Regions from separate parts of the Streptomyces sp. NPDC002845 genome, predicted to be linked through region 1. Evidence: riboswitches for the same ligand, from Rfam matches in the RefSeq annotation. Region 1 holds a riboswitch; each other region holds the start of a gene.
What was found. Region 1 has a riboswitch for cyclic di-AMP ahead of ACWD3C_RS04915 (C40 family peptidase). Riboswitches for the same ligand answer to the same signal wherever they lie in the genome.

Region 1 (7,700 bases):
GCTGACAACCCTCGGAGAGCGGAAGATCCCGTTCTGCCCCAGGGCGCCTGATTCGTTCATACGACCGGGCAGTCGCCCGCAGGTGGCGGCCATGACAACCGAGGAGGGGTACATGTCCAGCATGTCCAGGCGTTCGCTGCTGGGGCATTCGGGTACGGCGGCAGCGGGTGCGGTGCTCGCGGCCGGCGGCACGGCGAGTGCCGCCCAGACCGGGGCCCAGGAGACCACTGAGACCACCAAGACCACGGTGGAGTTCACGACCGGCACCGAGTTCACCGGTCACATCAACATCCCCGACCTGGAGGCCGGCGCCAGATTCACCTTCACCGTCGACGCGACGGAAGCCCCGGAGTCGTACAGAATCACTCCCCTGGACGTCTTGAACGCCCTCAACGAACTCGCCGCGTCGCGCGGTTAGCCGCCGATCACGTTCTACGGGACCCGGCCCCCGCCCCTCTCAACTGACCCCCTCCATGCCCCATCCGATCCCCACGGAGCCCTGTGCTCCGCGGGGATTTTCGCTGTCAGCCGAGCATCACCCCCAAGCTGCGTACGTCCTGTACATTTTTGACAGAAGTCGATCAGAGGATTCATGAGGAGGCGTGAGCCATGGACCGTCCGTCCGCCCGCTATGTCCTGCCCGAGTTCACCGAGCGCACGAGCGCGGGGCAGCGGACGCTGGATCCGTACTCGAAGCTCCTGGAGGAGCGGATCGTGTTCCTCGGGACGCAGATCGACGACACGTCGGCGAACGACGTGATGGCGCAGTTCATGCACCTCGAGTACCAGTCGCCCGACCAGGACATCTCGCTGTACATCAACTCCCCCGGCGGCTCGTTCAGCGCGATGACGGCGATCTACGACACGATGCAGTTCGTCGGATGCGACGTGGAGACCATCTGCCTGGGCCAGGCCGGGTCGGGCGCCGCGGTGCTGCTGGCCGCGGGCACCCCGGGCAAGCGGTTCGCGCTGCCTGACGCCCGCTTGGTGATCCATCAGCCGTCACTGCTCGAACCGGTCGAGGGCCAGGCGAGCGATCTGGCGATCCAGGCCGAGGAGTTGACGCGCAACCGCCGGATGCTGGAGGAGATGCTCGTACGGCACACGGGTCAGACCCTGGAGCGGGTGCACGCCGACATCGAGCGGGACAAGATCCTGGACGCGCAGGCGGCGCTGGAATACGGCCTGGTGGACCAGATCATCCGGAGTCGCAAGGCCTCCCACGCCCTGCCCGGCGCGAGGTGAGCGCCGATGCTGCCACCCGAACTGCCCCCGCTGCCCGCGCTGACACGCGCCGAGGCGGAGTTGATCGACCGTTACCTCGACGTGGTCGACCTGCTCGGCCGGATCAACCCGTCCCGCGCGGGCGACACCTATCGCGGACTGCGCGCCGCCCAGGCCCTGGTGAGCAAGGCGACGGCCCTGCGGGACGCACTCGCCCTGATGCATCAGCGCGGGGAGCATGAAGTGCACGCCCCCACCCTCACGCAGGCCCTGCGGGTCCTCGACGGCGAACGGCGCGCGGCCCGGGTCACGCTGCCGCCCGGCACGGCGGGTTGACGCGAGCCGACCGATCCCGGGTCGCACGCCGGAGCGAGGAGGCGTCCGGCCCGGGCTTCCCACGGACCACGTGGCGTCACTCCGATGACCCAGACGTTCATCCTTTCAAAAGCCCGCAGAAGTTGCGCAACGCGCGTATGTCCAGGGCGGAATCGGACACTCCGTTGCTGGTACGAACGCCGTCGATCTCCTGGACACCCGCCCATGGGAAGGGGTGTCCACCCGAACGGGTGAGTGGTGAGTAACACCACAAATCCCTGATTCCGCTCGGCATTTCCGACATCCGTGCGCCAAGATCCCTTCCGACGACAAGCCCCCGCCGCAGCGGCGGGGCGATCCGGGCGGACGCCGAGTCCTGCCGCCGCCCGGATGACCGGTCGACAGAGGTGGATCGGCAGGAGTGGAGGACCCAGCAAGGCGGGCCGCCGGAGATATCCGGGCGGTCCTTGGGGTGAAGCCGCAGCACGCGGCCGGGCAACTTCGCCAGCCCGAATCCGACAGGTCATCCTTCACAGGCGGCTGACGAAGGGTTGCGCATGACTGCGCTCAATCGTGTCCCGTCGCTGTTGACCCGGGCCGGCACGGCCTCGGCCCTCACCCTGGCCGCCGTCGGCGGCAGCATCGCGGTTCCGGGCGTCGCCTCCGACGCCGATGCGGCAACCGCTGCGACAAAGGCACTCAAGGTCGCGGCCTCCAAGAAGGGATCCCCGTACAAGTACGGCGCCGAGGGCCCCAAGCGGTTCGACTGCTCCGGGCTGACCCTCTACTCGTACAAGAAGGCGGGCAAGTCGCTGCCCCGTACCGCGGCGCAGCAGTACAACAAGACGAAGCACGTCTCCGCCAAGAGCCGCAAGCTCGGAGACCTGGTGTTCTTCCACTCGGGATCGAACGTCTACCACGTCGGCATCTACGCCGGGAAGGGCAAGATCTGGCACTCCCCGAAGACCGGGGATGTGGTGAGGCTCCAGAAGATCTGGACGAGGAGCGTCTGGTACGGCCGGGTCGCGTGACCTGCTCGCGGGGGCGGCGGCCCTGATCGCCGCCGCCCTCGCGGGACGCGCCCCTCCCGGGTGCGTCACGAACCGCCGCCGAACCGCCGCGTGCCCCGGCATCGCCGCCCTCACCAGGCGTAACGCCGACCGGAGTGGTTACCCGTGTATCCATGGCCGACCAACGCACGTCCCCGGCGTCAGCGGCACGCGGCGAGGCTCCGCCGGCACGCCATGAGACCCCGCTCGAACGCGCCGACCGCAACTTCGTCGAGCTGCTCCAGGAGCTGCGCGTCACCCAGACCGGCGTGCAGATCCTCTTCGCGTTCCTGCTGACCCTGGCGTTCACCCCGCGCTTCCCGGACCTCGACTCGGTCCAGCGCGCCACCTACGTCACCACGCTGCTGCTGGCGGTCCTCTCGGCCGCGCTCTTCACCGCCCCGGCCGCGCTGCACCGTTCCCTGTTCCAGCAGAACGCCAAACCCGTCATCGTCCAGGTCTCCTCCCGGCTGGCCACCTTCGGCCTGGCCGTGCTGACGCTGACGTTCGCCGGGTCGGTCCTGCTCGTCGTGGACGTGACGCTGAACCGGGGTGCCGGCATCGCCGCCGGAGGGGGCACGTTCCTCGCCTGCGTGGCACTGTGGGGCGTCCTGCCCCGGCTGGTGCGGCGCACCCGCCTCCGCGGTGACACCACCCCGCCGACGGCTCCGCCGGAGGCACCGCCGCGAAGGCCGCGACAGAGATGAGCCCCGGACCCGCTCAGGGCTCCTGCTGCCCACCCGTCGTCACCGGCCGCACACGTGCCGTCCACGGCAGTTCGATCGCGACCGTTTTACCGCCCTCGCGGGTGGGTCTGACGCTGAGTCTGCCGCCGCACTCGGCGGCGAGCCAGCGGATGATGACCATGCCGCGGCCGTTGTCCTGCTGGACGGCGGCAGGCAAACGTTTCGGGAAGCGCGGATGGCTGTCGGTGACGCCGATGCGCAGCTGCTCGTCACGGTCGAGCGCGACGTCCACGGTGAACGTGGGCGACTGCCCGAGCGTGTGCTGGACGGCGTTGGTGGCGAGTTCGGACACGATCAGGCGTACGGTGTCCGCGATTTCGGTGTCGCCCGGCAGGCCCCATTCGGCCAGCACGTTCGCGACGTATTTGCGGGCCGCGGAGACCGAGGCTGGATCGCTCGGCAGAGTGACGGATGCTTCCTGGTGGTCTGCCATGGCGACGTCGTCCCTTTCCCACACGGGACCGGTGTCCGACACGGAGCGGATGGTTCGAGACGGTCCCGGACTGGTGCTTGCGCCAGATTGCCATCACCAGGGCCGTCATGGTGCCGATCCGCCAAGACATGCATATATCTGTCGCTCGAAGCGGTGAACTCTCCGACGACCGACCGTATTTGGGAGCCCCCTCGGTCCATCCTCTACCGTCGCCCTGACACCGCGCGCCGGGCGAAAGGAGCAGACCATGCGGTACGGTCCCGCGGTGCGCCGTCGCAAGCTCGGTGCCGAGTTGCGTGTCCTGCGCACCCGTGTCGGCCTCACCAGTAGCGAGGCCGCGCGCCTCGTCGGCTGGCACCAGTCCAAAGTGAGCCGGATCGAGACCGGCGCCAGCGGGGTGAAGCCGGAGGACGTACGGCTGCTGCTGGACGCGTACGAGGTGCGGGACGCCGAACTGCGCGAGTTTCTGCTGGTGCTGGCGGGAGGCGAGGACGGCGGCGGACGGCACAACTGGTGGCACGCCTATCGCGGGGTCCTGCCGCCGACGTACCGCGACTTCATCAGCCTGGAGTCGCAGGCCAGCGGGATGCGCACGCTGGAGACCTCCGTGGTGCCGGGGCTGTTGCAGACACCGGAGTACGCCCGCGCGGTCACCCGGGCCGCGGTGGAGGGGCTGGAGGACGACAAGCTGGACGCGCTCGTGGAGGTACGGCTCGCCCGGCAGGACGTGCTGCGGGCGGAGCCGCCGATAAGGCTGAACGCTGTCCTGGACGAGGCGGTTCTGCGGCGGGAGGTCGGCGGACCGGAGGTCATGGAGCGACAGCTGAGGCGGCTGAGGGAGGCGGCGACTCTGCCTCAAGTGCGACTGCAGGTACTGCCGTTCACTGCTGGGGCGCACATCGGCATCACCGGCCCTTTCGTAATCTTCTCATTTTCGAGCACATCCGATCTGGATGTGGTTGTTCTCGACCATTTGACGAGTAGCCTCTATCTGGAGCGGAAAGAAGACCTCCAGGCCTACCTTGAGGCCTTCAACGCCCTTCAGTTCCACGCCCTTTCGCCCAAGGAATCGTTGGATTACATCGCCGGGTCAGCTGGCGGCGTGTAAGGAGGCACCATGTCTGCACTGCCTCGGTCCGTACCTTCCAGTACCGCGCTACGCGGTGTGCAATGGCGGCGCAGCAGCCGCAGTACCGGAATGAACAACTGCGTCGAGACGGCCCGCCCGGGCCCCGGCCCCTGGGCCGGACTGGTGGCCGTACGCGACTCGAAGAACACGGCGGGGTCCGCCCTGCTGTTCGCCCCCGAGGTGTGGGAGGAGTTCATCGCCACGCTTCACTGACCCTGTCCGCGATCACCGGACCCGTTCGGTCACCGGTGGTCACTTCCACCGATCGCGACGCACGGCCGTGTCACGCCGACTCATGGTCGCGTCTCGCAGATCACCCGCACGGCCCGGTCGAGCTGCCCGGCGGTGAGATCCGCCCGGGCGGTCAGCCTCAGCCGTGAGATGCCATCCGGCACGGACGGTGGGCGGAAGCAGCCGACGGCGAGACCCGCCGCGCGGCAGTCGGCCGCCCACCGCACCGCCTGCTCCGGCGACGGGGCACGCACGGAAACGACGGCGGCATCGGGCCGTACCGCTTCGAGCCCGGCCGCCGTCAGCCGTGTGTGCAGTTCCGTCGCCACCTCGCGCGCCCGCGCGGCACGCTCCGGTTCCCGGCGCAGCAGTCGCAGCGCGGCGAGGGCCGCACCGGTCGCGGCCGGGGCCAGACCGGTGTCGAAGATGAAGGTGCGGGCCGCGTTGACCAGGTGGTCGATCACCCGGGCCGGGCCGAGCACGGCGCCGCCCTGGCTGCCCAGCGACTTGGACAGCGTGACCGTCACGACGACGTCCGGCGCACCTGCGAGCCCCGCCGCGTACGGAGCGCCCCGGCCCCCGTCGCCGAGCACCCCGAGCCCGTGCGCGTCGTCGACGACCAGCCCGGCGCCGTACTCCCGGCACGCCTCGGCCAGTCCCGCCAGCGGGGCCGCGTCGCCGTCCACCGAGAACACCGTGTCGGACACGGCGACGGCGGGCCCCGTGTGGGTGCCGAGCGCCTTGCGGACCGCCTCCGGGGCGGCGTGCGCGACCACCTGGGCCGTCCCGCGCGCCAGCCGGCAGCCGTCGATCAGTGAGGCGTGGTTGCCCGCGTCCGACACGATGAGGGAGCCGTGCGGGGCGAGGGCGGTGACGGCGGCGAGGTTGGCGGCGTATCCCGAGGAGAAGACGAGCGCCGCCTCGACGCCGCAGAAGGCGGCCAGTTCGCGTTCCAGGTCGCCGTGCAGTTCGGTGGTGCCGGTGACGAGCCGGGAGCCGGTGGCTCCCCCGCCCCACGTCCGCGCGGCCTCGGCGGCGGCCTCGGTGATCTCGGGGTGGCGGGCGAGCCCCAGATAGTCGTTGCTCGCCAGGTCGAGGAGCGGCGAGTCGGCGGGGCGCGGACGCAGGGTCCGTACGAGCCCGGCGCGGCGGCGCGCCCGCGCCTGCTCGTCGATCCAGCCGAACGCCATCGGTCCTCCGGTTTTTGTAGGCAGTGCACAGACCCTAGCTGTGCGTCCCACCACACAGGATGTGGCAATACCCACACGTCGAACTGTCTGCGTTGTGCGAACTCTCCTTGGCCCGGAGCGGTCGCGTAGGACAGGATCGGCTCTCATGGACCTGCTGAACACGCTGGTGGACAAGGGGCTTCGGCGCGAGCTGCCGACCCGTGAGGAAGCGCTGGCCGTCCTGGCCACGTCCGACGACGACCTGCTCGATGTGGTGGCCGCGGCCGGCAAGGTGCGCCGGCACTGGTTCGGCCGACGGGTGAAGCTCAACTACCTGGTCAACCTGAAGTCCGGGCTCTGCCCCGAGGACTGCTCCTACTGCTCCCAGCGGCTCGGCTCGAAGGCCGACATCCTCAAGTACACCTGGCTCAAGCCGGACGAGGCCTCCCAGGCCGCGGCGGCCGGTTTGGCGGGAGGCGCCAAGCGGGTCTGTCTGGTCGCCAGCGGCCGGGGGCCGACCGACCGGGACGTGGACCGGGTCTCCACCACCATCAAGGCGATCAAGGAACAGAACGAGGGCGTCGAGGTGTGCGCCTGTCTCGGTCTGCTCTCCGACGGCCAGGCGGAGCGGCTGCGCGAGGCGGGCGCGGACGCGTACAACCACAACCTGAACACGTCCGAGGGGACGTACGGGGACATCACGACCACGCACACGTACGCCGACCGCGTCGACACCGTCGAGAAGGCGCACGCGGCCGGGCTGTCCGCCTGCTCCGGGCTGATCGCGGGCATGGGTGAGGCGGACGAGGATCTGGTCGACGTCGTCTACGCGCTGCGCGCGCTGGACCCGGACTCGGTTCCGGTCAACTTCCTCATCCCGTTCGAGGGCACCCCGCTGGCCAAGGAGTGGAACCTGACGCCGCAGCGGTGTCTGCGGATTCTGGCCATGGTCCGCTTCGTCTGCCCGGACGTCGAGGTGCGCATCGCGGGCGGGCGCGAGGTGCATCTGCGCACGATGCAGCCGCTGGCGCTGCACCTCGCCAACTCGATCTTCCTCGGCGACTACCTCACCAGCGAGGGCCAGGCGGGCAGGGCCGACCTGGAGATGATCGCGGACGCCGGGTTCGAGGTGGAGGGGGCCGACCAGGTGACGCTGCCGGAGCACCGGGCGGCGGCCGGGGGCGGGTGCGGGTCCCACGAGGGGGACGGCGGCTGCGGGTCCCAAGGTTCGCGGAGGGTGTGCGGCTCGGCCGCCGAGGAGGTCCCGGCCACGGTTCCTTCCGACCCTCCCGATCCTTCCCATCCTTCCGAAGCACGCACCGACCTTGTCGCCGTACGCCGCCGTGGCGCCGGAACGGATCTCGCGCCCAATGCCTGACCTGCCCGTGCCCGGCCTGCGCGTGC
Region 2 (7,700 bases), on a different contig from region 1:
GCTTGTCCCGCGCCGAGTTGAGGCCCTCCGTGCGGCGCGCGGCCTCGTCCCGCAGCTCCTCCAGCCGCTCCTGCGCCTTGTCGGCCTTCTCCTTGGCCCCGTTGTACTTCTCGGTGGCGGCCTCCGCCTCCTCGTACAGCTTGTTCACCTTCGCCTTGACCTGCGTCGGTGTGAGTTCGGGCTCGGCGTGCCCGGTTCCGTCGAAGCCGGTCGCACTCGCCGCGCCCGCGAGGGCGATCGTGGCGGCGGTGCGGGCCGTATTGCCGCTGAGCGAGCGCTGTCGGGGCTTGCGGTGCGCTGCCACGTGGACTCCACGTCCTCTCGTACGGCCGCCGTCTGCACACAGACCGCCTGGGGGAGCGGTTGCACGTCCGGCGGCGCCCGCACAGGGGGAGCGGGACGCCGCCGGACCTTCTCGGCGGGGTGTCCGACTGCCGCCCCTGGCCCGGGCGGCGGTGGGGAGCCGGTCACCTGGTGGAGGACGCTAAACCTGACCGCGACGGCGGCGTGACGCGTTGTACGGAACTGGCGCGGGTGGACCGCCGGGTGACCGCATACGACCGTGATCCCGGTCCGCCGCCGACGACTTCGCGCGGTGCGATGACCAATGCGGCGATTCCGGGACATCGGGGGGCCGTGCGGTGCTATGGGGCGCATATATGCGAGTTTTCGGGGTGGCCCTGCGGACTCTCCGGGGGCCGGTCCGGTGTCGGACAGCGGCCAGGGGCCTTAATAGGCTCCGCCCCATGGACGTACTCATTCACATCTTCGTCGCCCTGCACATCATCGGCATCGCCGCCCTCCTGGGCGGCTTCCTCACCCAGATGAAGGCGATGGGCGAGGGCACGGCCCGCTTCGTCCCCGCGATGCTCCACGGCGCGCTCACCATGCTCGTCACCGGCGTGGTCCTCGTCGGCCTCAACCAGGCCGACGATCAGACCGTCAACAACGTCAAGGTCGGAGTGAAGCTGGCGCTGCTGGTCGTGATCCTCGGGCTCGTGTATGTGAAACGGGACGAGGAGAAGGTGGACAAGGGCCTGTTCGGGCTGGTGGGGCTGCTGACCACGGCCAACGTCTTCATCGCGGTGATGTGGACCTGAGGAGGGCAGCCCCCGGAGCGCCTACGCCCGTCTCACGTCACGCCGGCCGCACCACGCTGTGGATCGACGACTCCCCGTCGTAGAAGATCGACTCCTCGCGGACGTACGTGCCGGGCTTGGGTGCGTGGATCATCATGCCGTTGCCGATGTAGAGGCCGACGTGGCTGATGTCGTCGTAGAAGAAGACCAGGTCACCGGGGGTGATGTCGGCGAGGGAGACCGTGGTGCCCGCCTTGACCTGGTCCCAGGTGGTGCGCGGGAGGTCGACGCCGGCGGCCTTCCAGGTGGCCTGGGTGAGGCCGGAGCAGTCGTAGGAGTCGGGGCCGGTGGCGCCCCAGACGTACGGCTTGCCGATCTGGGCGCGGGCGAAGGCGAGGGCCTTGGCGGCCTTGGTGGCGTAGGTGGGGTCCTCCGCCACGGTGCTGGTGGAGGCGCTGGGTTCCGTTGAAGTCGAAGCCGAGCCGCTGGGAGCGCTGGTGGTCTCCTGCTGCTCGGTCTGGGCGGCCTGCGCCGCCGCCTGCTGCTCCGCGAGCTCCTGCGCCTTGCGCTCGGCCTCCTCCTGCTGCTTCCGCTCGATCGCCGCGAGGCGGGCCTTCTCCTCGGCGGTGAGCTCCGAGAGCAGTTCGCGGGCCGCGGTGAGCTTCGCCTGGACGGTGGCCTTGGTGGTCTTGAGCGTGCTCTGCGACTCGGTGAGCGTTTCGAGGCTCTCGGTCGCCTCCTGCCGCTTCTCCTCGGTCTCGGCCTGCTGCGTGATGTACTCGTCGACGGTCTCCTTCTGACGCTCGGTCAGACGATCCATCAGCTGGTTCTGGTCGAAGTAGTCCTGGGGACTGTCGGCCAGCAGGAAGGTCGCCGTGCCGGAGTCGGCCGCGCCGGTGCGGTACTGGGCGGCGGCGAACGAACCCAGCTTCTCCCGCGCCTCGTTGAGCTTCTCCGTGCGCTGGGCGACGTCGTCCAGGAGGGTGTCGACGCGCTCCTTCTGCTTGGTCGTCTTCTCCTTGACCGCGTTGTACTTCTCGGTGGCCGACCCGGCCTGGCGGTAAAGGTCGCCGACCTTCTTCTCGACCTCTTCGAGGCTCGGCTTGTCGTCGGTCGAGGGAGCGGCGTCGGCCGTCTGCGAGAGCAGGGCCACGGAGGTGAGGGCGGCCGTCGCGAGGGCGGGGGTGCGTATGCCTGTGCGGGCAGGACGCGGCTTTCGGTGCGGCGCCATGGCGCAGCGACTCCTTCCGTTGTCCGCCTACCGAGTTAGCTGTCGGGTTCGGGCGCGTGCTTCGGAAGGTTTGCCCTACGACTCCTGCCGCGGACGGCAGCCGAGTCGATTCACCCCAAGGTCGGTGGGTCCCCGGCTCCGGCTGCCACGCGGGCGCACCGGACTCAGCGGAGGCAGTACGGCCCGGCGACGTTCGCCGGTGGGGGTCGTACGGCCTGTTTAGCACGCTAGCCAACTCGTGTGGCCCCTGGGAAGGTTGATGTTCGATATGCCCGATACGTTTTCGTGACCTTATCTTGAAGCGGTGGCGGCCGCGGCCGGTTCTGGATGGTCTAGGAATGTTTGTAGGGTTTTGTGATGTTCGCCCCAATCTGGCAGTGGGCTCAGGTGGCTTGGTTGCGGACCGCGACAGTGTGACGCTTGAGGGTGAGAGGCGCCCGGGGCGGCCGACTCTGGAGGATCCCCCGCCGCTGAGCGCCGCCCCGCAAGGAAAAGCGGCCGGATTCCCAGGGTGGCGGCGGGGTGTCAGTGGAGCAGCCTAGACTCGGAGAGCGATGAGCAGCCTCTTTGACGACAGCTTCCTGGCGGACCTCAAGGCCCCGCGGGCCCACGAGGAAGAACCCCCGCCGCCGCCCGAGGACGATCACGTACCGGAGCCGGTTCCGGACGATCTGTTCGGCGGGAAGTTCGACGTGCCGCCGGACCGGGACGCCTACTACCGCGACGGCGCCCCACGCCCCGCCATCGACGCGGCGGCGCTCCTGGAGGGGCTGAACGACAACCAGCGCGCGGCCGTCGCGCACTCCGACTCGCCTCTGCTCATCGTGGCCGGCGCCGGCTCCGGCAAGACCCGTGTGCTCACCCACCGCATCGCGTACCTGCTGGCCGAGCGGAACGTGCACCCGGGGCAGATCCTCGCCATCACCTTCACCAACAAGGCCGCGGGTGAGATGAAGGAGCGCGTCGAGCAGCTCGTCGGCCCGCGCGCGAACGCGATGTGGGTGATGACCTTCCACAGCGCGTGCGTGCGCATCCTGCGGAGGGAAAGCAAGAAGCTCGGCTTCACCTCGTCCTTCTCCATCTACGACGCCGCCGACAGCAAGCGCCTGATGGCCCTGGTCTGCCGCGACCTGGACCTCGACCCCAAGCGCTTCCCGCCCAAGTCCTTCAGCGCCAAGATCTCGAACCTGAAGAACGAGCTGATCGACGAGGAGGACTTCGCCGCCCAGGCCTCCGACGGCTTCGAGAAGACCCTCGCCCAGGCGTACGCGCTCTACCAGTCGCGCCTGCGCGAGGCCAACGCGCTCGACTTCGACGACCTGATCATGACGACGGTCAACCTGCTCCGCGCCTTCCCGGACGTCGCCGAGCACTACCGCCGCCGCTTCCGGCACGTCCTGGTCGACGAGTACCAGGACACGAACCACGCGCAGTACGCCCTCGTGCGGGAACTGGTCGGCACCTCCGAGCACCCCGTAGACGTCCCGCCCAGCGAGCACGACGTCCCGCCCGCCGAGCTGTGCGTCGTGGGTGACGCCGACCAGTCGATCTACGCCTTCCGGGGCGCGACGATTCGCAACATCCTCCAGTTCGAGGAGGACTACCCGGACGCGACGACGATCCTGCTGGAGCAGAACTACCGCTCCACGCAGACGATCCTCTCCGCCGCCAACGCCGTCATCGAGCGCAACGAGTCCCGCCGCCCCAAGAACCTGTGGACCAACGCCGGCGCGGGCGCCCGGATCACCGGCTATGTCGCCGACACCGAGCACGACGAGGCCCAGTTCGTCGCCGACGAGATAGACCGCCTGACGGACGCGGGCGAGGCGAAGGCCAAGGACGTCGCCGTCTTCTACCGTACGAACGCCCAGTCCCGTGTCTTCGAAGAGGTCTTCATCCGCGTCGGCCTGCCCTACAAGGTCGTCGGCGGCGTCCGCTTCTACGAGCGCAAGGAGGTCCGGGACGTCCTGGCGTACCTGCGGGTGCTGGCGAACCCGGAGGACTCGGTCCCGATGCGCCGCATCCTCAATGTGCCCAAGCGGGGCATCGGCGAGCGCGCCGAGGCGATGATCGACGCCCTGGCCCAGCGGGAGAAGATCAGCTTCACGCAGGCGCTCCGGCGCGTCGACGAGGCGTACGGCATGGCCGCGCGCTCCACGAACGCCGTCAAGCGGTTCAACACGCTGATGGAGGACCTCCGTACGATCGTCGAGTCCGGCGCGGGCCCGGCGACCGTCCTGGAGGCGGTCCTCGAACGCACCGGCTATCTGGCCGAGTTGCAGGCCTCGACCGACCCGCAGGACGAGACCCGTATCGAGAACCTTCAGGAACTCGCCGCCGTGGCCCTGGAGTTCGAACAGGAGCGCGGGGAGGGCGAGGCGGGCACGCTCTCCGACTTCCTGGAGCAGGTGGCCCTGGTCGCCGACTCCGACCAGATCCCCGACGAGGAGGAGGACGGCGCGGGCGTCATCACGCTGATGACCCTCCACACCGCCAAGGGTCTCGAGTTCCCGGTGGTCTTCCTGACGGGCATGGAGGACGGAGTCTTCCCGCACATGCGCGCCCTCGGCCAGACCAAGGAACTGGAGGAGGAGCGGCGGCTCGCGTACGTGGGCATCACGCGCGCGCGGGAGCGGCTCTACCTCACCCGGTCGGCGATGCGCAGCGCGTGGGGCCAGCCCTCGTACAACCCGCCGTCGCGCTTCCTGGAGGAGATCCCGGCGGCACACCTGGAGTGGAAGCGGACGGGGGCCACCGCCCCGGTCTCGTCGGGCCCGGCGTCGGGCGTGGCCGCCTCGCTGTCGTCCTCCCGCTCCCGCTCGTCGGCCTCGGGCGCGTCCGGCTTCGCGACCCGGCGCACCAATGAGAAGCCGGTGGTGTCCCTGGCCGTCGGCGACCGCGTCACCCACGACCAGTTCGGCCTCGGCACCGTCGTCGCCGTCAAGGGCACGGGTGCGAACGCCGAGGCGACGATCGACTTCGGGGACACCAAGCCGAAGCGGCTGCTGCTGCGGTACGCGCCGGTGGAGAAGCTCTAGGCGCTCCGCTGGGAGTGCGGTGATGCAACTGCGGGCCGGTGGGGGCTGGTCGCGCCCACGCGGCGGAGCCGCATATCGACACAGCCCCGCGCCCCGTACGGGGCGCGGTACCGCGCCGGACTTTTCGCTTACGTCGGGTCGAGCCCGTGGCTGCGCAGCCACGACAACGGGTCGATCGACGAGCCGCCCATGGGCCGGACCTCGAAGTGCAGGTGCGGGCCGGTCGAGTTGCCCGAGTTCCCCGAGTACGCGATGGTGTCGCCCGCCTTGACGGTCGTACCCGAGACGACCGCGTACGTGGAGAGGTGGCAGTACCACGTCTCCGTCCCGTCCATCGCCGTGACGATGACCATGTTCCCGTACGCGGGGTTCCACTCGGTCCGCACGGTCCCGTCGGTCGCCGCCATCACCTTCGACCCGTACGACACGGGGAAGTCGATGCCGGTGTGGACGGACATCCAGTTGATGCCGGACTGGCCGTAGTAGGCGCTGAGCCCGTTCTGCGCGACCGGCAGCGCGAACTTCGGCCGCAGCCGCTCCTTGCGGGCCGCCTCCGCGGCCGCCCTCTTCCTCTCGGCCTCCTGCTGTGCCTTGAGGTCGAGACGTTCCTGCGTACGGCTGGCCCGGTCGGCGAAGTCGTCTGCCTCTGCGGAGAGGCTTTCGAGCTGGGTGTCGAGCTTGTTGTTGGCGGCGGACGGTTTCACCGCACTGGCGTCCGACGCGCTCGCCGTCGTCTCCTTGCCGTCGTCCCCGCCGACGCTGCCCACGGAGGCGGCGGCGATCCCGGCGACTCCCATGACGCACGCCGACGGAACCGCGACGGTCAGTACGGCGGAACGCTTCGCGGGTGCCCGGCGGCGGGAACGCGCGGCCGCGCGGGCGGCGGCCCGCCCGCCGGTGCAGGGGCCGGGAGCCGGGGCGTCGGCAGGGCTGGTGTCCTCTTCGTCGTCGAGGAGCGGGGGGCGCTCTTCACCGGAGGCGTCGAACTCGTCCTCCGGGGAGGTGGGTTCGTCGGGGTCGTCGTACGGATCGACCTGCTCGAAGGTCGCGGTCGCCTGCTGGTCGAAGGCGTCGGGGGAGGGATGCTCGAAGGCTTCGCCGGACGGCTGCCCGTACGTCTTCTCCGGCGCGGCGTGCTGCTCGTCGTACGTCTCGTACGCCTCGTGGCCGTCGGCAGTCGGGGACGAGGCGTCGCTGTTCCACTGCGTGGCGTCGTACGCGCCGGTGTCGAAGTGCTGCGCGCCCGACCACTGCTGAGTCTGGTCCTGCTGCCCCAACTGGTCGGCCTGTCCGAGCTGTTCGGCCTGGAGCCAGTCGCTCGCGTCCCACTGGCCGGAGGCCTCGGGGCTCGTCGGCTGTGCGGGGATGTCCGCGAGATGCTCGTACGCGGCCGTCCAGCCGGTCGTCTCGTAACTGCCCGTGTCGTACGCCGCCTGATGCTGGGCCGCGTACGGGTCGTAGTTCAGCGTCTGGTGGCTGCCGGTCGACCACTGCGTGGCGTCGTGGCAACCCGTCGCGCCGTCTCCGGGCATGTCGCCGAAGAGGGGGTCGGTGGCGAAGCTCGCGGTCGCGTGGGCACCGGCGTCGAAACCGGTGGCGGTGGCGGCGGAGGCGTCATACGTGGTGAAGTCGGTGAAGTCACCGTATGTGGCTTCCTGGTGGCCGTACGACGCGTAGTGCGCCGAACTGGCATCGGAAGCCGGAGCCGGGGGTGTTGCGGTCCCCGACAGGTGACGATCGTTCACCAACTTCTCTTTCGCCTCGACGACAGGGGCTGCCAGAGCAGTGCGGCGACTGTACCCGGCGGTATGCGGGCGCGACAATCTTCAACCAGGTTTCCGGCCCGCAGGAAACGGGCATTCGGCCGTCTTTCGGCGGTCCGTAGACGTAGCTTTGGCCTGGCGTTCGAATAGCGTTCGAGAATGTGTGGCCCTGCTGAGGCCGTTGTTCTGTTGTGTCGAGGCGTCGATACGGGGTTGTGGCGGGCCAGCGGTGTGGCTTACGCCACTGTCAGGCCGCCGGAGTGCGCCGTGGCGCGCGTTCCCGACGTCCCGGTGGCGGTCGCGGAGGTCTGGCCGGGCGTGTCGGACAGGTCGAGCGCCTGGCATATCCCGGCGGCGACGGCGGGGTGCACGGGCAGGGCGAGGTGCCCGACGCCGCTCACCCGCACGTTCTGCGCCATCAGGTCCGGGTGGTCGATGCAGGCGGTCTCCAGCGGCTCCATCAGGTGGTCGAGGTCGCTCCAGAAGGCCACGAAGTGCGTACGGCAGTCGGGCGCGGGCTCGCGCAGCTCCTTGAGCACCTCGGAGCCCGGGCGCATCTGCCGTACGATCGGGTGCGCGTCCATCAGCG
Region 3 (7,700 bases), on a different contig from region 1:
GGGCGGTCTCGACGACGTCCGGCTGCCCGCACGGGCACCGGTGGGCAATCGCGCGGAGCCCACGCGGCGGCCGCCCGAGCTGCTGCTGGAAGGCCTCGACGTCCGCGTCGGTCGGCTCGGTGCGCGGGGTGGAAGGGGGCGGGGATTCCATACCTGTACTCGAGTCTCCCTGAAGTCTCTGAAGTCGTTCACCAGTCGTTCACCGGTCGGAGGCGACGGCGGCGGCGTCGGCCTTGTCGACCCCGTCCCAGACATTGGCGTACCAGGGACGGTCGGCCGCCCCCTGCGTCGCACGCGACTGCTTGGCCGTGTCCGGGTCGATCACGATGTAGCCGGTCTCGCCGGGCATCACGTAGTGCAGCCGTTGCCGGATCTGCTGCTCGGCGTACGCGTCGTCCTGCCACCGCGCCTTGAGGTCGCGCAGCCGTTCGACGCGCTCACGGGCCTCCTCGCGCTGCCGCTCCAGCTCGGCGATGTCGGCGCGCTGGGAGACGTACTGCCTCATGGGGTACGCCAGAGCCACGATCAGCGTGCAGAGGACCAGGACGAGCAGCGCCGCCCGGCCGGTCAGACGGGAGCGGCGGGCCTGGCGCTTGGTCTGGGAACGGTAGACACGGGCGGCCGTCTGCTCGCCGAGCAGCCGCAGCCTGGTCGCGGTGGAGAAACGGTCCCGGTCCTTCACTGCCATCTGGCCCTCCGCCTCCCCTTCACCCGTTCACACCCGTCGCAGCCGTCACACGCCCCGTCATACGCGCGTACGTCCCCGGACACGGTACGGGACCGAGTACGGGGACGTACGTACGACGCTTCCTACTGCTGTTCCTGCCGCTGTTGCGACCGCTGTCGCCGCTGCCGTCAGCCCTTGCTGTGCTTAACGGTTCGCAGAGCGCTGTGCTTAACGGTTCGCAGAGCGAAACCGCGGGAAGGCCGAGCGGCCCGCGTACACCGCCGCGTCGTCGAGGATCTCCTCGATACGCAGCAGCTGGTTGTACTTGGCGACGCGCTCGGAGCGGGCCGGGGCGCCCGTCTTGATCTGGCCGCAGTTGGTGGCGACTGCGAGGTCGGCGATGGTGACGTCCTCGGTCTCGCCGGAGCGGTGGGACATCATGCACTTGAAGCCGTTGCGCTGGGCGAGCTCGACGGCGTCCAGGGTCTCGGTCAGCGAGCCGATCTGGTTGACCTTGACCAGCAGGGCGTTCGCGGACTTCTCCTCGATGCCGCGGGCCAGGCGCTCCGGGTTGGTGACGAACAGGTCGTCGCCGACGAGCTGGACCTTGTCGCCGAGCTTCTCGGTGATGATCTTCCAGCCGTCCCAGTCGTCCTCGAACAGCGGGTCCTCGATGGAGACGAGCGGGTAGGCCTCCACCAGCTCCGCGTAGTACTCCGTCATCTCGGCGGCCGTGCGGTTCTTGCCCTCGAAGACGTAGGAGCCGTCCTTGTAGAACTCGGACGCGGCGACGTCGAGCGCGAGGGCGATCTGCTCGCCGGGGGTGTAGCCGGCCTCCTTGACGGCCTCAAGGATGAGGTCGAGGGCCTCGCGGTTGGAGCCGAGGTTCGGGGCGAAGCCGCCCTCGTCGCCGAGGCCGGTGGCCAGGCCCTTGCTCTTCAGGACCTTCTTCAGGGTGTGGTAGACCTCGGCGCCCCAGCGTAGGGCCTCGGAGAAAGACTCCGCGCCGATCGGGGCGATCATGAACTCCTGGATGTCCACGTTGGAGTCGGCGTGCGAGCCGCCGTTCAGGATGTTCATCATCGGCACCGGCAGCAGGTGCGCGTTCGGGCCGCCCAGGTAGCGGAAGAGGGGGAGGTCGCTGGCCTCGGAGGCGGCGTGGGCGACGGCGAGCGAGACGCCGAGGATGGCGTTGGCGCCGAGGGAGCCCTTGTTGTCGGTGGCGTCCAGGTCGAACATCGCCTGGTCGATCAGGCGCTGCTCGGTGGCGTCGTAGCCGACCAGCTCCGGGCCGATCTGCTCGATGACGGCGAGGACGGCCTTCTCGACGCCCTTGCCGAGGTAGCGGTTGGAGTCACCGTCGCGGAGCTCGATGGCCTCGAAGGCGCCGGTGGAAGCGCCGGACGGAACGGCGGCACGACCCGTGCTGCCGTCGTCGAGGCCGACCTCGACCTCGACCGTGGGGTTGCCTCGGGAGTCCAGGATTTCCCGGGCTACGACGACGTCGATGGACGGCACGAGCATCTCCTTCTTGGATGTGACGCTGAGAGTGCGGGGCGCAAGGCCTTGCGACTAGAGCCTAACCGCCTCCGGGACATAGGCCAGCCGACCGACCGTCCCGTGGACAAGGACTGACGGCACCTATTGTTCCCGAACGGAACAAAGAGGGGTGGCGAAGAAAAGTGGGGAGACGGAGAAGGTCGCGATGAAGGTGCCGGATGAAGGTGACGAAGGGCGGCGAAGAAGGTGGCGATGAAAAAGCCCCGCCCCGGTGCGTACGGGGGAGTACGCACCGGGGCGGGGAGCCCGTGGGGACGGGGGTGACCCTCACGAGGCCTCCAGTATGAGGACCACGGATGTGAGGATCCTTTGGTTCAACTGAGAGTCGTATGAGTCTCCTGTCGAACCGGAGTGGCCGCCGGCCTCGGCCTCAGCCTTGGTTCGGCTTCAGCCCCAGCTTCAGCTTCGGCTTCAGCCGAGGTGCAGCTGCTGGCCCGGGTAGATGAAGTCGGCGTCGTCGATGATGTCCTTGTTCAGCTGGAAGAGCTTCTGCCAGCCACCCTCGACGTCGTTCTCGGCGGCGATGCCGCTGAGGGTGTCGCCGGAGACGACCTCGTACTCGCCGTCGCCCTTCTTGACCGTCTTGCCGGTCGGAGTCTCGACGGTGGCCCGCTCGGAGGAACGCGAGGCGCGGGTCTCCTGCTCCTGGGTGCCCTGCTCGGAGGAGCTGGAACCCGAAGAGCTGGAACCGGAGGAGCTGGAACCGGAGTTGTTGGCGGAGCTTTCGGTGCCGGTGCTCGCGCCGCCGTCGTACGCGGCGCTGGACAGACCCGTGCCGCAGGTCGGCCAGGCGCCCTTGCCCTGGCCCGCGAGGACCTTCTCGGCGATCTCTATCTGCTGGGCCTTGGTGGCCTGGTCCGCGGTGGCGGCGTACTGGGTGCCGCCGTACCCGGCCCAGGTCGAGGCCGAGAACTGCAGGCCGCCGTAGTACCCGTTGCCGGTGTTGATGGACCAGTTGCCGCCGGACTCGCACTGCGCGACCGCGTCCCACTCGGAGGCGGTGGCGGCGGAGGCGCTGCCGGCGGCCATCAGCGGGGCGGCGATGGCGGCGCCGGTGACACCGGCGAGCGCGACGAGGCGGCTGGCCTTGGACGGACGACGGTGCTTGCCCTTGCAAGAGTGCAGCATGTTTGCGATCCCCTCACCGACGCCTACGAGGTGAGCTGTCGGGTTCGGGCCGGTTGAGTTGCCCGGCCGCGCGGATCGCTTTCGCTTCCGCACGGCTTCACCCCGAGCCGGTTCCGGCATCAACTGCCGGGCCCGGCACTTACCTTGGGTCCCCCGCTCCTGCCTACGGCGCTTGACGCGACGACTGTTCCCGTGCGGCCGTTGGCAGGATTCGGCGTGACGACCGCAGGAGCCCGCTGTGGCGAGCAGTCACGACCGTAAACACGCGATTCGCCGAATTTCAAAAAGGATCAGGGCTTCTGTGATTCATCTCCCACCGAGATCAAAACGGGCATTCGGTGCGAAGCATGACGCGAACTACCGCTGCTTTTCGCCCGATTCGACCCCGAGCTCCAGGGTCTGACCGGGCATGATGTGGTTCGGGTCAGCACCGACCGTCCCCCTGTTGTCTGCGTACAGCACGGACCATCCGCCTTCGACGCCAAGGGAGTCGGCGATCGCCCACAGGGTGTCCCCGGTACGGACGACGTACGAGCCGTCGTCCGGCGCCTCGCGGGAGGCGTGACGGCCAGAGGGGGTGCCGGTACGACCGTCGTCGATACGGCCGCCGGTCGCGCCCTCGTCGGCGCTCTCGTCGGCACTGTCGCCGCGGTGGCGGCCGGTGCCGGTGGTTTCGGTGTCGGCTTCGACTTCGGTTTCGGTGCCGGTTTCGGCGCTCTCCTCGCCGTCGCCGCCGGTCGAAGAGTCGGCGCCCTGTTGGGAGTTGCCGGAAGCGCCACTCCCGGTGTCGCCTGTGGCCGAGCTGTCGGAGTCCTGTGAGGTGCTCTCGCCGGTGTCGACCAGTCCGGTGTCGGCCTTGGTGGAACCTTCGGCGACATCCGGGGACGGGTCGGAGGTACCGGATGAGTCAGAGGTACCGGACGGGTCGGAAGCGTCGGACGAACCAGAAATACCGGATGAATCAGGAGTACCGGATGAGTCGGACGAGTCAGATGAACCGGACTGGCCGTCACCCACGACCCCGGTGTCTACGTCGGCGGAGCCGGAGTCCCTGCCGAGGCCGGTGAGCAGGCCGCAGGAGGCCCAGACGCCGACGCCCTGGTCGGCGAGGATTCTCTCGGCGACGGCTATCTGCTGGGAACGGCTGGCCTGGTCGGCGCGCTCCGCGTACTCGCGGCCGCCGTACTTCTCCCAGTTCTCCTGCGACAACTGGAGTCCGCCGTAGTACCCGTTGCCGGTGTTGGCGCTCCAGGCTCCCCCGCTCTCGCACTCCGCGACCTGGTCCCAGGTCGCCCCGCTGGCCGCGCTCGCACCGGTGGCGCCGAGCAGTGGGATCGCGATGGCGGACCCGGTGACTCCCGCCGCTACGAGGAGGGCCGGAGCCTGACGGGGGCGACGGTGACGACCGTTCCCGGAGAGCATGCGGTTGCCTTTCACGCGACAGCAGTGGCCAGCGCGGCGGGTGTGACACACCGCCCCACTGATGGTGAACGTATCGGCAGCCGATCACTTGTCACAAGTTAATGCAGCGCAGATCACGTGAAGATCACAGAATTGAAGGCGTGTCACCTTTACGCAGGTGAGAGCGGTTGGCCACGGGGCGTGAACTCAACAGGCAACGTGCGTAGTCCACGCATGATGAGACCTCCCCGCCATCTCAAATCGGCCGGATCCACCGCCAGTTGCAGATCGGGGAGCCGGGTGAGGAGCGCGGCGAGCGCGGTCTGCCCCTCCAGCCGGGCGAGGGGCGCGCCGAGGCAGTAGTGGATGCCGTGGCCGTAGCCGAGGTGCTGGTTGTCGCGGCGGGCGAGGTCGAGGGTGTCGGGGTCGGCGAAACGGGCCGGGTCACGGTCGGCGGCAGCGAGGACGACGAGAACGGGGTCGCCGGGAGCGATGCCCTGCCCGCCGATGCTCAGCGGCCGCGTGGCGAAGCGCCACGTGGCGAGTTCGACCGGGCCGTCGTAGCGCAGGAGTTCCTCGACGCCGGTTTCCAGGAGCCCGGTCTCCTCGGCGGCGAGGGAGGCCTGGAGGCAGGCGCGTTGCTCGGGGTGGGTGAGCAGGGCATGAGAGCCATTACCGATCAAGTTCACAGTCGTCTCAAAACCGGCGAACAGGAGGATAAAGGCCATGGCGGCCGCCTCGTTCTCGGTGAGGTGCTCGCCGTGGTCGGAAGCGCGGATGAGGCCGGAGATCAGGTCCTCGCCAGGCGTGGCTTCGGCGGGCAGCGCCTCGCGCTTGCGGTGGATGAGGTCGGCGAGATAGCCGCGTATCTTCTTCACCGACCGCGCGACACCGCCGCGCGGGCCTCCCCCGTGCCGGATCATCATCCCCGCCCAGTCCCGGAAGTCGTCCTGGTCCTCGCGCGGGACGCCGAGCAGGTCGCAGATCACGTAGATGGGAAGGGGGAACGCGAACTCGTGGATGAGATCCGCGCTTCCCTGCTCCGCGAACTGGTCGATGAGGTGGTCCGTGAGTTCCTGCACTCGGGGGGCGAACTCGGCGACTCTGCGGGGCGTGAAGGCCTTGGACACGAGCCTGCGGAGCCTGGTGTGGTCCGGCGGGTCGATGTTGAGGAGGTGCGTCATCAACTCGGCCTTGCGTTCCCCGGGGATGCCGGTCTTGCCCTTGGCGTGCGCCGGTTCGTCGTGGTGCGCCGGATTCTTGGAGAGGCGCGGGTCGGCAAGGGTCTGCTTGGCGTCGGCGTAACGGGTGACGAGCCATGCCTCCACTCCGCTGGGGAGGCGGGTCCTGTGCACGGGGGCGTGCTCGCGGAGCCAAGCGTAGGCGGGGTAGGGGTTGGTGGCGAATTCCCAGGTGAAGAGTTCTGGGGCGGTGCCGGTGGGGGTGGCGGGCTGGGGGTGGTTGGTCACTCCTTGACGGTAGCGGGCGGGTCGGAGGGGGGTGTGGGGAGCCGGCCCAGGAGCTTCTTCGCGTAGTAGTGGCCTTGCTCGGCGGCTCTGCGAAGCCATTCGTCGGCTTCCACGGGCTCTCCGCCGCGCTCCTTCAGCAGCTTCCACAGCCAGTACGCGGCCTCGCCGCTTCCTTGGTCGGCTGCCTGGCGGAGGAGTTCCTCCCCTTCCTGCACGGCACCGGTACGGCTGAGGAATTTACCAAGGTTCGCGGGCGCGGCAGGATAACCTGCCGCCATAGCCCTGCGGTAGATGTGCTCCACTTCCGTGTCATGACCACCAAGCCGGTCCAGGAAGAACGCCAAATCGTATAGGGCTTGCGGGTCTCCACGAGCAGCGCCACGACGGAGCCAGGCTTCTGCTGCCTCCACATTCTGCCGAAAGAGCAGCAGCCTGCCGATGCTCGTGGTCACCGCCTCATGACCGGCCTCGTTCGCCTCGGCGTACCACTGGAGGCTCTCGGTGGTATCTCCACTGCCAAACAGCATGTCGCCCAACTGATGCGCCGCGTTGCCATCACCACGATCGGCCGCCGTACGCAGCCACTGCTCGGCGAGGGCACGGTGGGCCTGCCCCAGTAGTCGCGCGCAGTCACGATCGGAATACTTCTCGGCTGCGATCTGCAGATACGGGAGAGCATCCTTCACCTCGCCCCGTTCGAACAGAGTCTTGCCCAAACGCCCGGCGAGTTCATCCCGCCCGGCTTCCACCGCCCTGCGAAACCAAACCAGGGCTGCTTCCTCCCCGTAGACGGCCTCGCTCAGCAGGCCCATCATCCGCAGGGCTTCCGGGTCACCGTCCTCGGCCCGGGGTGCGAAGACGGGGTGGGCAGCTCGCCACACACTGCGGATCACCTCACTGTCGTCCCGCGTCTCCTCAACGACGAAATGCCAGAACTCGTCTGGCACAGGCGGCCAGGAGTCGTCCCGCATCACGTCCGCCACGAGCGACCCGTACGCGCGCCATGTCTCGGTCTCGCACTTCCGCCAGAACTCGCGCCCCCCACCCCTTACGAGCAGCCCGGTGACCCCGCGCCTCTGTTCGGCCGCCCACGTGAACGCCTCCTCCGCCGACTCCCGTCCCGCTGCGGCGAAGGCGTCGATGCCGTAACGCCCGCATGCGTCCTCCAGCATCGCCGACGGTACGTTCCGGGTGACCCCGCACCGCGCAAAGTCGATCGCCGCTCGAACGAGGAGGTGTCCCTGGGGGTGGGGACTGCCGGGGCGGGCCGCGCGGCTCCAGAGATCCCGGAGTTCAGGGCCGACCGCCAGATACTCGGTGACGCTGTGGTCGCCGCGCCAATTCACGGCATCGGTCAGCAAGGCAGAGCCCTCGGCGTGCTGCCCCAGCAGTCGCCCAAGTTCGTCCTCGCTCCAGTCCCGCGTGAGTCCGACCGTTTCCGCTCTCCCTAGGAGTCGAGATGCGCGTCCCCCGCC

Region 2: another riboswitch for cyclic di-AMP. It lies ahead of ACWD3C_RS00455 (NlpC/P60 family protein); the one in region 1 lies ahead of ACWD3C_RS04915 (C40 family peptidase).
Region 3: another riboswitch for cyclic di-AMP. It lies ahead of ACWD3C_RS41025 (transglycosylase family protein); the one in region 1 lies ahead of ACWD3C_RS04915 (C40 family peptidase).

What each region holds. Positions count from the first base shown of each region.
Region 1 covers NZ_JBSFUU010000005.1:60,768-68,467, reverse strand. Annotated here, with positions in the region: gene ACWD3C_RS04930 (hypothetical protein) at 113-418, shown strand; gene ACWD3C_RS04925 (ATP-dependent Clp protease proteolytic subunit) at 610-1,245, shown strand; gene ACWD3C_RS04920 (hypothetical protein) at 1,252-1,560, shown strand; cyclic di-AMP (ydaO/yuaA leader) riboswitch at 1,929-2,093, shown strand; gene ACWD3C_RS04915 (C40 family peptidase) at 2,097-2,570, shown strand; gene ACWD3C_RS04910 (DUF6328 family protein) at 2,723-3,295, shown strand; gene ACWD3C_RS04905 (ATP-binding protein) at 3,309-3,767, opposite strand; gene ACWD3C_RS04900 (helix-turn-helix domain-containing protein) at 4,015-4,875, shown strand; gene ACWD3C_RS04895 (DUF397 domain-containing protein) at 4,885-5,109, shown strand; gene ACWD3C_RS04890 (8-amino-7-oxononanoate synthase) at 5,190-6,317, opposite strand; gene bioB (biotin synthase BioB) at 6,463-7,674, shown strand.
Region 2 covers NZ_JBSFUU010000001.1:113,467-121,166, forward strand. Annotated here, with positions in the region: gene ACWD3C_RS00445 (NlpC/P60 family protein) at 1-304, opposite strand, end outside; gene ACWD3C_RS00450 (hypothetical protein) at 747-1,100, shown strand; gene ACWD3C_RS00455 (NlpC/P60 family protein) at 1,138-2,310, opposite strand; cyclic di-AMP (ydaO/yuaA leader) riboswitch at 2,320-2,490, opposite strand; gene pcrA (DNA helicase PcrA) at 2,865-5,348, shown strand; gene ACWD3C_RS00465 (M23 family metallopeptidase) at 5,477-7,093, opposite strand; gene ACWD3C_RS00470 (lipase family alpha/beta hydrolase) at 7,348-7,700, opposite strand, start outside.
Region 3 covers NZ_JBSFUU010000093.1:17,147-24,846, forward strand. Annotated here, with positions in the region: gene ACWD3C_RS41010 (DUF501 domain-containing protein) at 1-151, opposite strand, end outside; gene ACWD3C_RS41015 (FtsB family cell division protein) at 200-688, opposite strand; gene eno (phosphopyruvate hydratase) at 896-2,185, opposite strand; gene ACWD3C_RS41025 (transglycosylase family protein) at 2,639-3,355, opposite strand; cyclic di-AMP (ydaO/yuaA leader) riboswitch at 3,361-3,536, opposite strand; gene ACWD3C_RS41030 (transglycosylase family protein) at 3,713-4,777, opposite strand; gene ACWD3C_RS41035 (cytochrome P450 family protein) at 4,927-6,225, opposite strand; gene ACWD3C_RS41040 (tetratricopeptide repeat protein) at 6,222-7,700, opposite strand, start outside.